Linked DNA regions of Nonomuraea sp. NBC_00507. The protein of the gene in region 2 interacts with the protein of the main gene of each other region in a pairwise test. Links are inferred from orthologs where the notes say so. Each region holds a gene or a part of one and is shown on either strand. Other genes may lie near its edges.

Evidence for each region. The genes of interacting proteins can lie anywhere in the genome.
Region 1: the proteins of OHA25_RS00700 (region 2) and rlmB interact in binary tests that used the Escherichia coli proteins (3 or more experiments, as listed by UniProt). The link is inferred for Nonomuraea sp. NBC_00507 from one-to-one orthologs.

What each region holds. Positions count from the first base shown.
Region 1 is NZ_CP107853.1:301,331-306,627, forward strand. What follows is about bases 1-2,773. They hold rlmB (23S rRNA (guanosine(2251)-2'-O)-methyltransferase RlmB), read right to left. Parts: upstream 1,982-2,773; coding sequence 1,019-1,981; downstream 1-1,018. Other genes in these bases: OHA25_RS01505 (hypothetical protein), read left to right, coding at 1-469; OHA25_RS01510 (hypothetical protein), read left to right, coding at 503-832; OHA25_RS01525 (RNA polymerase sigma factor), read left to right, coding at 2,348-2,773. In the rest of the region: more of OHA25_RS01525, read left to right, coding at 2,774-2,911; OHA25_RS01530 (hypothetical protein), read left to right, coding at 2,951-3,229; OHA25_RS01535 (LLM class flavin-dependent oxidoreductase), read left to right, coding at 3,358-4,266; cysS (cysteine--tRNA ligase), read right to left, coding at 4,263-5,297. UniProt on the Escherichia coli protein: Specifically methylates the ribose of guanosine 2251 in 23S rRNA.
Region 2 is NZ_CP107853.1:152,644-160,522, forward strand. What follows is about bases 4,918-7,748. They hold OHA25_RS00700 (NAD(P)H-hydrate dehydratase), read right to left. Parts: upstream 7,144-7,748; coding sequence 5,692-7,143; downstream 4,918-5,691. Other genes in these bases: alr (alanine racemase), read right to left, coding at 4,918-5,454; OHA25_RS00705 (holo-ACP synthase), read right to left, coding at 7,153-7,503; OHA25_RS00710 (alkaline phosphatase PhoX), read right to left, coding at 7,517-7,748. Outside these bases: tRNA (adenosine(37)-N6)-threonylcarbamoyltransferase complex dimerization subunit type 1 TsaB, read right to left, coding at 1-490; OHA25_RS00670 (aminoglycoside phosphotransferase family protein), read right to left, coding at 536-1,288; OHA25_RS00675 (class F sortase), read right to left, coding at 1,320-1,859; OHA25_RS00680 (hypothetical protein), read right to left, coding at 1,864-2,592; tRNA (adenosine(37)-N6)-threonylcarbamoyltransferase complex ATPase subunit type 1 TsaE, read right to left, coding at 2,730-3,188; OHA25_RS00690 (alpha/beta fold hydrolase), read right to left, coding at 3,185-4,312; more of alr, read right to left, coding at 4,327-4,917; more of OHA25_RS00710, read right to left, coding at 7,749-7,879. UniProt on the Escherichia coli protein: Bifunctional enzyme that catalyzes the epimerization of the S- and R-forms of NAD(P)HX and the dehydration of the S-form of NAD(P)HX at the expense of ADP, which is converted to AMP.

The sequences.
Region 1 (5,297 bases), 140 kb from region 2 along the record:
GCGCTGCCCCTGCAAGCCGATGCGGATCAAGGACCAGCAGGAGCAGCCATGCCAGGGCGGCGGGTTCGTGTTCCTCGGGCCGAAGGGCGCACACATCCGGGACTCCAACTATGCGCAGCAGTTCTTCAACCCCGCGGCGGACGGCCGGTACACGGGCCCGAAAGGCGAACGTTCCCCTAAGGCCAAACCGGTGCTGGTCGACGTCAGCGGGGTATGGCCGGGTGAACCGGTGCCGGCGTGGCCGCGTGCCGTGCCGGGCGAGCCGTTCGAGCGGCCGGCCTGGCGGGGCTACCAGCGGCGTCCCATCGTGCTAGGGGTGAACGCGGCCTCGTCGAAGGAGAAGCTAGTGGCGTTCGCGGTGGAGCGAGGGCTGAGCCGGGCGGTGGCGGAGGACATGACGCGCAAGGAGATCCTTGATCAGTTCGTGCGACCGCACCGCCAGACCGACTATGGGCCGCTGGCGTCATGACTACCTGTCAAGGAGTGGCTGACACCGCACGGGATGCGGCACGGACACTCGACGTTGCTGGACGGGCTGGGGACACCCGTTCGTCTGAGGGACGACCGGATCGGGCACGCGTCCCCGGGGATGAAGCGGGGCGACATGCGCCGCCGGTACACACACATCGCGAAGGAGTGGCGAACTCAGCTTCGGAGAGACCTTCAGGAGGTGTGGGAGCAGGCGCTCGCCGAGCGGGCCTGGTTCGATCTTCACTCGCCGGTCGCGATGCTCGACGATCTTTTGAAGCCGTTCCGCGAGGCGAAGCGGGACCCGATCCCGCCGTTCTCCGCCGACGCCGACGTGCTCGAGTTGGTGTCGGCGGAGGCCTGAAAATCCAAGATCGATCGCACTCTCATCGCACTCGATCAAGAAAGCCCGGCCCGAGTTGATCTCGGACCGGGCGTTTTCCCTGTTCAAACCTAGAGCCGACGAGGGGAATCGAACCCCTGACCTTCTGTTTACAAGACAGATGCTCTGCCGATTGAGCTACGTCGGCGCGGCCTATCAGTGTAGACGCTAGAGACGCCTGTGACGAGCGACTTCGTACAGTGCCACGCCCGCCGCGACACCCGCGTTGAGTGACTCCGCCGCTGCGCGCATCGGGATGCGGGCCAGGACGTCACACTGCTCGCGGACCAGCCGGGACAGGCCCTTGCCCTCCGAGCCCACGATGATCACCGCCGGCTCGGTCAGTAGCTGGACGTCGCCGATGTCGGTTTCGCCGGCGCCGTCGAGGCCGATGACGAACAGGCCCGCGTCGCGATATTCCCGCAGGGCCGCCGTCAGGTTGGCGGCGCGGGCGACGCGGAGGTTGGCCAGGGTGCCGGCGGAGGTCTTCCATGCGCCTCCCGTTACGCCGGCTGAGCGGCGCGAGGGGATGAGGAGGCCGTGGGCGCCGAAGGCGGTGGCGGAGCGGGCGATGGCGCCCAGGTTGCGGGGGTCGGTGACGGAGTCCAGGGCGACGATCAAGGGGGTCTCGGCTGCGTCTTGCGCGAGCTCCACCAACTCCGACGGGTGCGCGTAGTCGTAGGCCGGAATTTGAAGGGCGATTCCCTGGTGTACGCCACCCTCCGTCAGGCGGTCGAGCTTTTCGCGGGTGGTCTCGAGCAGGGCGATGCCGCGTTCTGTCGCGATCTTGATGGAGTCGCGTACGCGGTCGTCGCCCTCGATGCGCTGGGCGACGTAGAGGGCGTTGGAGGGCACCCCCGCCTGCAGGGCCTCGAGCACGGGGTTGCGGCCGCCGATGTATTCAGGAGCGTCTTCCGAGCGGCGCTGCCTCGTCGGAGCCGCGCGGCGTGCGCCGCCCTGCTCCTCGCGGGCGATGCGCTCGGCGCGGGCCTTGTCCTTGTACCAATGGCGCATTTCGGCAGGCGGGGTCGCACCCTTGCCCTGGAGCCCACGGCGCCCCTGCCCTCCGGTGCCTTTGGACGGGCCCTTTTTCTTTGCGGGCCTGCCCGAAGCCCTACCCCCTGCTGCCATGCAATCAAGGGTACTCGGGCCACCGGGCACCTCATCCCACGCGAGCCGGTCCATATCCCACGCGAGCCGGTCCATATCCCACGCGAGCCGGTCCATACCCCACGCCGACCGGTCCGTGCACCGTCCCGATCAGCCGGGACTCCGCCACCCGGAACACCGCCACCTGGAACACCGCCATCCGGAACTCGGCCGCGGCGAGGTGAATCCTTCCAGGGCTGGAGTTCCTCTCATACTCGTCCCGGCAATCCCGCCGGCGACAACGGACATGGAGGTTGGTTGTCGTGGTCGTAGGTATCGCCGTCGCCGTCGCTGCCGTGCTCATCGGCACGTGTAGTGTCGTCGTGCTCCGCCGGAGGAGGCGTGATCGTGGCTGAGACGACGTGGTCGGACGAGCGGCTGGTCGCCGCCGCGCGCAGAGGAGACGTCGAGTCGATCGAAGCGCTGGTGGCGGGCGCGCACCCGCACGTGCAGCGGTTCGCGCGATCGTTGTGCGCCACGCCCGAGGACGCCGAGGACGCCGCGCAGGAGGCGCTGATCGTCCTGTATCGCAAGATCGGAACCTTGCGGGCTTCTGGAGCGCTTGTTTCGTGGATGTTCAGGATCATTCGCAATGAATGCATTCGGCGGGCCCGGCTCATGATGCGCCCCCCTAAGCCGCCGTTCACCGAAGCCACCGCAGTGCCGTCGGCTGAGGACGAGGTGTTCGAGCGGCTGGAGGCCGCGCGGGTGGCGGCGGCGATCGCTGCGCTGCCCGCCGACCAGCGGCAGGTGCTGATCATGCGGGATGTGCAAGGGCTCAGCGGGCGGATGGTCGCCGAGCGGCTGGGGCTCAGCATCGCGGCGATGAAGTCGCGGTTGCATCGTGCCCGTGCGGCGGTGCAGCGCACGTTGTCCGATCCGGCTCCGGGGGATCTCGATGCCGCCTTCTGATCTCGCTGTCGACGGGTCCGGCGGCTCCTGGAGGTCTCGATGACTGACGGCCGGAGCTTCGCGAGTTCGTCGCTGCCCCGGCATCTGGTGCGCGGTGCGGTCGGCTTCGGGGCGTTGATCGGCTCGGTGGCGCTCATCCCAGTGGTCGGGCCGGTCGGCCTGCTGCTCGCCCCCTTGGGGGTGCTCGCCTTTCGTGGGTGCCCGACCTGCTGGGCGATCGGGCTGGCACAGACGATCTCACGGGGGCGAATACAGCGGTCGTGCTCGGACGGCGGATGCGAGGTGAAAGTGGCCGAACGTCGCCGGCGGAGGGTCTGAAGGTCATCTGGCACGTCGGCCGAGCACCCCTGGCACGCGGCACGCGGCACCGGTGGGGACGAATTGACCTCAAGTCTGCTTGGGGTCCTAGCGTGGAGTCATCCCGGTCCCGCCCACCATCGGAAGGGATGACGATGCGGATCACCACCAGCCTGCCTGAGACCGATTCCGGCCTCCCCGCCATCGCGATGGCTCGCCACCTGGAAACCCTCGGGTACGACGCCGTCGGGATGCCGGATCTGCTCATCGGCGACGGCACGCCAGGATTCGACCCCGCCCTCGTCCTGGCTGCCGTCGCGGCCGCGACCAGCCGGATCAAGCTGGAATTCGGGGTGCTCACCCTGCCGCTCCGCCCCACGGCCTGGGTCGCGGCGCAGATCCAGACACTCCAGCATCTGTCCGGTGGCCGTGTCGTGCTCGGCGTCGGCATCGGCGGCTTCCCCGGCTCGCCGTTCTGGCGCGCGGCCGGCGGGGCGCCACGAGGAGAGCGCGGCCGCCGTACCGATGCCGCGCTGGAGCTCCTGCCGCGCCTCATTCGGGGCGAACCGGCCGAGGTGCTGGCAGGCGAGAAGGTCGTCCTGGCCCCGGCCGCCCCGGTCCCACCCATCCTGGTCGGCGGGAACTCCGAGGCCGCGATGCGCCGCGCCGTGCTGTACGGGGACGGCTGGGCGCCCTCACTCATCGACCCGCGGACCTTGGCGGGGAAGGCGGCGCGGTTGCGGGAAATCGCCGAGGAGCTCGAGCGGCCGGTCCCCTCGATCTCCGTGGGCGGTCACGCCTTCCTCGCGAACGACTCCGCGGCCGCCGTGGAGTCCTTCGTCCGCTCCCTGGTCGACGTGCACCGGATGTCGCCCGATGAGGCGGCGAGCGTCCCGGTGACCGGCGCTCCCGCGCAGGTGGCCGAGCGCCTGGCCGCGTACGCCGACGCTGGAGCCGACGCGGTCGGGCTCGGCCTCGACGGTGGCGATTGGCCCCGGCAGGCCGAACTGCTCGCCGAGGCCAGAGCCCTGGCAGCGCAGGGTGAGAGCGCGGGTTAGCGGGACAGCTCCCAGCGGGCCCCGTGCGGTGTGTCCTCCACCGTGATGCCCGCCGCCGCCAACTGGTCCCTGATCGCGTCCGCCGCCTCGTAGTCCTTGCGCGCGCGGGCCGCCTTCCGCTGCTCCAGCGCCACCGCCACCAGCGCGTCCACCACCGGCGCCAGGTCCGACCCGGCTCCACGCCACTGCGGCGAGCGCGGGTCGAGGCCGAGGACGTCCAGCATGTTCTGTGTCTCGGCCAGCAGCCGGGCCACGGCCTCCTTGTCGCCCCGCGACAGCGCCACGTTGCCCTCGCGCACCACCTCGTGCACGACCGCGAGCGCCTGGGGCGTGCCCAGGTCGTCGTTGAGCGCGTCCACGAACGCCTGCGGCAACGGCGCGTGCGCGTCCACGTCGTGGATCACCTCGGCGGCACGGGTCACGAAACCCTCGATGCGCTGGTATGCGGCCGCGGCCTCCAGCAGCGCCTCCTCCGAGTAATCGATCGAGGAGCGATAATGCGGCGCCGCCAGGTAGTAGCGAAGCTCCACGGGGCGCACTTTCTGCACCATCTCGGGAATCAGCAGCGAATTGCCGAGCGACTTGCTCATCTTCTCGGCGCCGATCTTGAGCATGCCGTTGTGCATCCAGTAGCGCGCGAACCCGTCGCCGGCCGCTTGGGACTGGGCGATCTCGTTTTCGTGGTGCGGGAAGATCAGGTCGATCCCGCCCCCGTGGATGTCGAATGTCGGCCCGAGGTATTTCGTCGCCATGGCCGAGCACTCCAGGTGCCAGCCAGGGCGCCCGGGACCCCAGGGGGTCGGCCAGGTCGGCTCGCCCGGCTTCTCGCCCTTCCACAGGGCGAAGTCGCGCGGGTCGCGCTTGCACGACTCGTCGTCGGTGTCGGCCGCGGCCCGCATGTTGTCCAGTTTCTGGTTGGAGAGCGAGCCGTAGCGGTCGGCGTAGGACTGCACGCCGAAGTAGACGTCACCGCCTGAGGCGTAGGCGTGGCCGCGGTCGATGAGCCGCTGCATCAGCGTGATCATCTCGGG
Region 2 (7,879 bases):
GCCCGAAAGCCTCGGGATAGAGCTCGGCACCGGCTCCCACCACCGACAGCCCCTCCGCCGGCACCTGCGCGGGCCGCTCCACGAACGGCCCGTCGAGCCTGGTGCGCATGTCCGCGTAGCGGGCCCAGAACACCTCTTTGCGCCGCGCGTCGGTGGCCACCAGGAACGGCTCGGCGAGCCCGCTGCCGTAGGCGACCGCGTCGAGCGTGCACATGCCGTACGCGGGCACGCCCAGCGTTGTGGCGAGCCCCTGAGCGGTCATCAGCCCGACGCGCAGCCCGGTGTAGGGCCCCGGGCCGCTGCCCGCCACGATGGCCGTCACGTCGCGCAGTGTCGCGCGCGCCTCGCCCAGCACCCGCTCGATGGTGGGGACGAGCAGCTCGCCGTGGCGCCGGGCGTCGATCGTCGTGGACTCGGCGAGCACGCGCTCCCCGTCGTGGAGCGCGGCGGTGACGGCAGGCGTCGCGGTATCAAAGGCCAGGACCAGCACGACTGTTTAGCCTACCTGCAGGAGCCGTCTCAACCGGCCGTATCGTCAGTCCCAGCCGGTACGCCGCCGCAGCCAGTCGAGCGCGACCACGCCCTGCGCCCGCTGGAACTCCCGCACCGTCGGCAGCCCCGGCGGGTCAGGCTGTCGGGCCTGCCGCACGAAGTATCCCGCCATCGCGGCGACGACGGCGGTCACGGCCGGGTCGGGGTCGGTGAACAGCTCATGCGGCGGCGGCCCGCCCTGCATGCCGACCGACGGCAGCATGCCCACCCGGTCGAACCACTGCGGGCCGACGCACGCCCACGGCCAGTCCACGACGTAGACCCGCTCGTCGGTGAGCAGGATGTTGTCGGCTCGCAGGTCGGCGTGGACCAGCGTGTCACCCGCCGCGGCCGCCTCCCAGCCGGACTCCAGCTCGGCCAACTCCTCGAGGTGGCCGAGCGCCCAAGGGTCGAGCCCGCTGGTGTCCTCCGCCATCAGTTTGCGCCAGCCGTGCAAGTCCGACCCCAGGACCTCGCCGATCGGCGGCGCGTCGATGGGGGTTGGGGTGAGCGCGGCCGACATTCTGCCCACGGCCTCCAGCACCCGGTCGAGCTGGTCGCGCCGCCACGGCAACTCCGGGTGATCGCCCTCGACGTCCTCGAAGACCAGCGCCACCCAGCCCTCCAGCTCGAACCCGGTCAGCAGCCGGGGCGCGGGAACGGACGCGGGCAGCGCTGCGGCGATCTTGAGCTCGGAGCGGTAGAGGCGGACGGTGTCGGGGTTCGGCTCGGGACCGGCGGGTGCGCCTCCTGCCAGGGCACGCGCGTGCCGGCCGCGGGAGGGTGGCTCATACCTGCGAAGCGTAGACGATGATGTTGTCCAGGTATTCGCCCTTGGCGTAGTCGAACTTGCCGCCGCAGGTCACCAGCTTGAGCCCGTCCTCGACGTACACGCGCCTGATCGGGAAGCTGTCCTTGTGCACCTGCTCGATCGAATCGACCTTGTACGTCACGGTCTTGCCGTCGCTGCGCTCGACCTTCACGGTCTCGCCCTTGCGTAACTGCCTGAGCTTGTAGAACACGGCCGGCGCGGTCTTGGTGTCCACGTGGCCGATGATCACCGAGGCGCCCTTCTCGCCGGGCACCGCGCTGCCCGAGTACCAGCCGGCCAGCTTGGGCTTCTCGTATGGAGGCAGCTCGACGTCGCCGTTCTTCTCCAGGCCGAGCTTCATCAGCGGGGCCTCGACGTCGATGGAGGGGATGTCGATGCTCTTGGGTACGACGTTCGCGACGGGAGTGGAGTCGGTCTGCTGCATGCCCCTGCCGAACGCGAACAGCAGCAGGCCCGTCACGGCCCCGGCGAGCACCACCCGTCCTGGGCGGGCCATCGTGTTATGCCCGGTTACGCCGCTTGACCGCGAAGGCGATGCCGCCGGCCAGGGCCAGGGCGATCAGCACGCCCGCGGGGCCGAGCGGGATCGAGGACTCGTCACTGACGTCCTGCGCGTACGTGCCGCCGCCGCCGGCCCTGGGCGCCTTGGTCGGCACGTTGGTCGGCAGCGCCTCGCCCGAGACGACCCGCAGCCGGGCCGTCCCCATGTCGTTGGTGCCGTCACACTTGACGTCGACGGTGTACGTGCCGCGTCTGACCGTTCCCCCGACCTGCGCCGAGCCGCGCACCCAGGGTGAGCCGCCGGCGGCGCCGGTCGGTGTGGGGGAGCTCCCGCCCGAGGGCACCGGGTCGAGCGTGGCGCCGCTGACGAACGCCGTGGACGTGGCGGTGCCGGTGTGTGCGGGACCACCGCTCGGGAGCGGGCAGTTGGCCAGGATCCATACCGTCGAGGTCTGGCCGGCCGTGACACGGTCGGGGTTGAGCTGGACCTGGATGGTGGGCCGGGTGACGCTCGGTCGCGGGCTGGCCGAGGTCGGGGTGGCTGTGGGGGTCCCACCCGGGGTGGTGGCCGTGCCGGTGGCTGTGGGTGTCGGTGTGGCTGTGGGGGTGGGGGTGGTTTCGGCCGAGGCCGTGCAGCCGGTCGTCAGACCGACCATGACGATGGCTCCCGCGTACGCGACTCGCCTGACCCTGAGCACCGGCCGCACCCCACTTTGCCGTCTTGCCACCAGCATCCACCCAAAATGTGGATGTCGCCCCTCCTGATACCCAGAAAATCTGGGCGAATCCCTAGCCAACGATCATGATTTACATCATCGGCCCGGTACGTCAAGAGTGCCAGCTTTGCCGGGGATTGATCGCGATTTTAATCTTCTAGCCGATCAAACGGCGTGTCGGCCCATCGCGGGCCCACGGCGCGCAACGTCACGATCCTGACCTCGTCGCCGGCCTCGCGGTCGATGTGGACCTCCAGCCGGTCCTCGGACAGGCCCTCGACCAGGCCTTCGCCCCATTCGACGACCGTGACGGACTCATCCAGCGAGGCGTCCAGGTCCAGGTCGTCCACTTCCAGGTCGCCGCCCAGCCGGTAGGCGTCGGCGTGCACCAGCGGCGGGCCCTGATGCAGCGACGGGTGCACCCGGGCGATCACGAACGTGGGCGAGGTGATGGGCCCGCGTACTTTGAGTCCTTCGGCGAGCCCCTGCACGAGCGTGGTCTTGCCGGCGCCGAGCGGCCCGGACAGCACGACCAGGTCGCCGGCGCGCAGGAACGCGGCCAGGCGGGCGCCGTACGCGCGCATGTCCTCGGCGCTCGCCGCCCTCACTCGTCCTCCACCCGCTTGACCAGGTCGCGCAGCGCGTCGTTGACGACGCCGGGGCGTTCGAGCTGGATCAAATGGGAGGTGTCGGGCACCTCCGTCAGCTGGGCTTTAGGCAGCGCGGCGGCCATGGCCTTGCTGTGATCGGGCGGGGTCAGCCAGTCCCGGTCGCCGACCACGATCGCGGTCGGCACCGGGTCGAGCACGTGCAGCGCGGACAGCTTGTCGTGGTTCATCAGCGCCGGGTAGAAGTCGGCGACCACCTCGGTCGGCGTCGCCCTGATCATGGACTCGGCGAAGTCGACGACGGTGGGACTGATGTTCTTGGAGTCGCCGAAGCCGATGAAGCGGGTGATCAGGAAGGCGATGTCGCTGCCGGCGCTGCGGGTCCTGTCGACCAGCGAGCCTCGCTTGCCCAACATCGAGACCGTGGACGGCGCGACCTTGTGCACGACCTTGGAGACCATCGCCGGCAGGCCCAGCGTCAGCTCGGCCAGCTTGCCCGCCGAGGTCGAGATGAGCGCCACGGCGCGGATCTTCTCGCCGAACAGATCCGGATAGCGGTCGGCGAGCGCCATGATCGTCATGCCGCCCATGGAATGGCCGACCAGCACGCACGGGCCCGGCACGAACTCCTCGATCACCTCGGCGAGGTCCTCACCCAGCCGGTCGATCGTGCTGTCGTCGGCGCCGGCACGCTGGGAGCGGCCGTGCGAGCGCTGGTCCCACAGGACGACGCGGTAGTTCTCGCGCAGGTCCTTGCGCTGGTAGTGCCAGGACTCCAGGCTGAGGCAGTAGCCGTGACAGAGCACGATCGTCAGCGGCGCGGCGTGCTCATGGTCGCGACCGCTTCGGGGCTCGTTGGCATCGTTGCTCTCGCTCTCTCCCCCCGAGCTCCTTCGCTCCTCGGGACCGTCGATCTCCACATGCAGCGCCACCCCGTCGGAGGTGACGAGCGTGCGCTCCCTGCCTCGCAGCTCGCCGAACGGCTCGCTGGCCTCGGTGTCGGGGCGCAGCCTGATCCGGCCGACCGCGTAGCGCTTGGCCAGCGCCGCCGCCGCGACACCGGCGGACGCCGCGCCGACGAGCGCGCCGGCGATCCCTACCCTGCGCCGTGTTGTCGTCGTCATCTCCCCGATCCTTCTTATGCCCGACCCTGGTAAACCCGCGGCACTCGCGAGCCGATCCTCGTCACGATTTCATGCGTGATCGTGCCGAGCGTATCCGCCCACTCCTGAGCGGTCGGCTCGCCCCCGTCACCGGGGCCGAACAGCACGACCTCCTCGCCCGCCGCGAGCGGGTCGTCACCCATGTCGATCATGAACTGGTCCATGCACACCCGGCCGGCGATCAGCCTGCGTCGGCCGCCCGCCAGCACCTCGGCCCTGCCCGTGGCGTGCCTGAGTATGCCGTCGGCATAGCCGAGCGGGACGAGTCCGAGCGTGGTCTCGCGGTCGGTGACGTAGAGGTGAGCGTAGGACACTCCCGAGCCCTCAGGGACCCGCTTGACCAGCCCGACCTGGGCGGTGAGCGTCATGGCCGGCCGGAGGCCGAAGTCGCCCAGCTCGGGGATCGGGCTCAGGCCGTACATCGCGATGCCGGACCTGACCAGGTCGTAGCGGGCTTCGGGGAGCGTCATGATGGCGGCGGAGTTGGAGATGTGCCTGATCACGTGGGAGCCGGCCGCGCCTCCCTGCTCGGCCAGCTTCAGCGCGGCCTCGAACGCCTCCAGCTGCTGCTGGATCGACGGGTGACCGGGGATGTCGGCGCAGGCGAAGTGGGACCAGAGGCCGACGATCTCGATGACGCCCTCGGCCCGCAGCTCCAGGGCCCTGGCCAGCAACGGCGGCCAGGTGGCGAGCGGCGAGCCGCCCCGGCTCATGCCGGTGTCGGCCTCCAGGTGCAGCTTCGCGGTGCGTCCCGTGCGCCGGGCGGCGGCGGCGATCTCGTCGAGCAGCCGCTCGTCGGCGGCCGACAGCTCGACGTCCTGCGCCAGCGCCTCATCGAGCGGCTCGCCCGGCGTGATGAGCCAGGCCAGGATCGGCGCGGTCACACCGCCCGCGCGCAACTCCAGCGCCTCCCTGACGAACGCGGTGCCGAGCCGGCTCGCGCCCCCCTCCAGCACGGCCGCGGAACACGGCACCAGGCCGTGTCCGTAGGCGTCCGCCTTGACGGCGCCCATCAGCTCGGTGCCGGCCGCCCGCTCCTTGAGCAGGGCCACGTTGTGTCTGATCGCGGCCAGGTCCACCCGTGCCTGCGCGGGCGTGGCCATCGGGGAGTACATCCTTCTAGTGTGGCAGCTCAGACGTGTGGTCGAGCGCGATTCGCACCGCTCACGCCGCTGCCCCGCGACTTTCGCCCCACATCACCCCGCCTCGCCCGCAGATCGCATGCGCCGGGCACAAGCCGCCTCGCCCGCAGATCGCATGCGCCGGGCACAAGCCGCCCCACCCGCAGAACGCACGCGCCAGGCAGCCGCCCGCCCGGCACGGGCAGGGCGTGCGGCCGGTCAGGTGTTGTCGGTGCTCACCGCTCGCATGGCCGCCGGGATCGCCGTAGCGACGTCGGCCGCCGCGAGCGGGGCGCCGTCGGCGGCCATGCGGCCGGCCAGCCCGTGCAGGTATGCCGCACAGGCCGCGGCGTCGTAGCAGCTCAGCCCTTGGGCGAGCAGCGCGCCCGCCACGCCGGACAGCACGTCGCCGGTGCCGCCGGTGGCCAGCCAGGACGTGCCGGTGCCGTTGACGCGTACCGGCCTGGAGTCCTCGGCGATCATCGTGGTCGACCCCTTGAGCAGCACGGTCACGCCCAGCTCGGCGGCCGCCCGGCGGGTGTGCTCCAGCCTGGCGGCCTCGATGTCGTCGCGGTCGGCCCGGATCAACCTGGCCAGCTCCCCGGCGTGCGGCGTGATCAGCACCGGCGCGCTGCGGAACAGCAGCGAGCGTTCCCTGGCCACCAGCGTCAGCGCGTCGGCGTCGATCAGCACCGGCACCTGCGACTCGAGCACCCTGGTCGCCAGCTCGTGCGCCCAGTCGTCGGTGCCGAGTCCCGGCCCGAGCACCCAGGCCTGCACCCGCCCGACGTCATCGATCGAAGGCCGCTCCAGCTGGGTGATCACCGCTTCCGGCCAGTGCGCGCGCACCTGCGCCACGGGGGCGGCCGGCCCGACGTAGCGCACCATGCCCGCCCCGGCACGCAGCGCCCCGCCCACGGCGAGCACGGCGGCGCCCGTGTACAGATCGCTTCCGGCCGCGACGCCCAGCACGCCCCTGCGGTATTTGTCCGACTCCTTGCCCGGGCGCGGCAGCAGGACGTCCACATCGCCGTCGGTGAGCGCGGCCACGTCGGGGTCGGGCAGGTAGGACCCGAGCCCGATGTCCACCAACTCGACCCTCCCCGCGCAGTCGGCTCCGGGATCGACGAGCAGTCCCGTCTTGTAGGCACCCATGGTGACGGTCACCCGGGCGCGCACGGCCGTCCCCTGCACCTGCCCGGTGCTCGCGTCGACGCCGCTCGGCACGTCCACCGCGACGATCGGGCCGCGGGCCGCGTTCGCCTCCTGGACGAGCTCACGGTACGGCTCCCGCAGCGCCCCGCTCGCCCCGATCCCGACGAGCCCGTCGACGATCAGGTCGGCCCGGTCGAGCGCCGCCAGGTCGACCACCCGCCCGCCGGCCTCCTGGAGCGCCGCCAGGCCCGCCTGGTGCGTCCTGGACCCGGTCAGGATGGCGCCCACCCACGCCCCGCGCCTGGCCAGGCGCTCGCCGGCGTAGAGCGCGTCGCCGCCGTTGTCGCCGCTGCCGACGAGGAGCACGACGCGTCTGCCGTAGACGCTGCCGAGCAGGTCGGCGCAGACTCCGGCGAGCCCGGCGGCGGCCCGCTGCATGAGCGTGCCCGGCGGCAGCTTCGCCATGAGCACCTGCTCGGCGGCCCGGATCTGGTCGGCGGTGTAGGCAGTGCGCATGATCCGAAGCTATCCTTCCGCGATCACATAGGCCACGGCCACCCCCGCATCGTGGCTGAGCGACACGTGCCAGCGCTTGACCCCGAGGTCGTAGGCGACCTCGGCGGCCTTGCCGGTGACCCGCAGCTCCGGCTTGCCCAGCTCGTCGCAGCGCACCTCCGCCTCCAGATGCCCCAGGCCCTTGGGTGCGCCCAGCGCCTTGGCTACGGCTTCCTTGGCGGCGAACCTGGCGGCCAAGGAGTGCACCGGGAGCGGCCGCTCGAGGTCGGTGAACAGCCGCTCGCGCAGCTGCGGCGTACGTTCGAGCGCCGCCTCGAAGCGGGCGATGTCCACGACGTCCACGCCGATGCCCAGGATCACCGTCCCAGGTTACTCAAAACAATCCACGCTCCCACGGGCCCCAGATCGCGATGGATCTGCCCTGTTTGGCCTGGACGTTGACGTACAGCGTGTGGCCGCCCGGCCCGAACGTGGAGCCCGCGAACTCGGCGCCCGGGTCGTCAGTGATCGGCTCAAGACGGCAGAAGTCGAAGATCTGCCCCGACCTGGTGAGCCCGCGCAGGTAGTTGGCACCCTCGCCGTCCTCGCACAACACCAGCGTGCCGCGTCTGCTGACCGTCACGTTGTCGGGCAGGTCGAGCGCCGAGGAGCGCGGCGACTCGTAGACGAGCTTGAGCCGGCCGCTCCACGTCTCGTACCCCCACACCTGCCCCCGGCCCTTGCCGAACCCCGACGG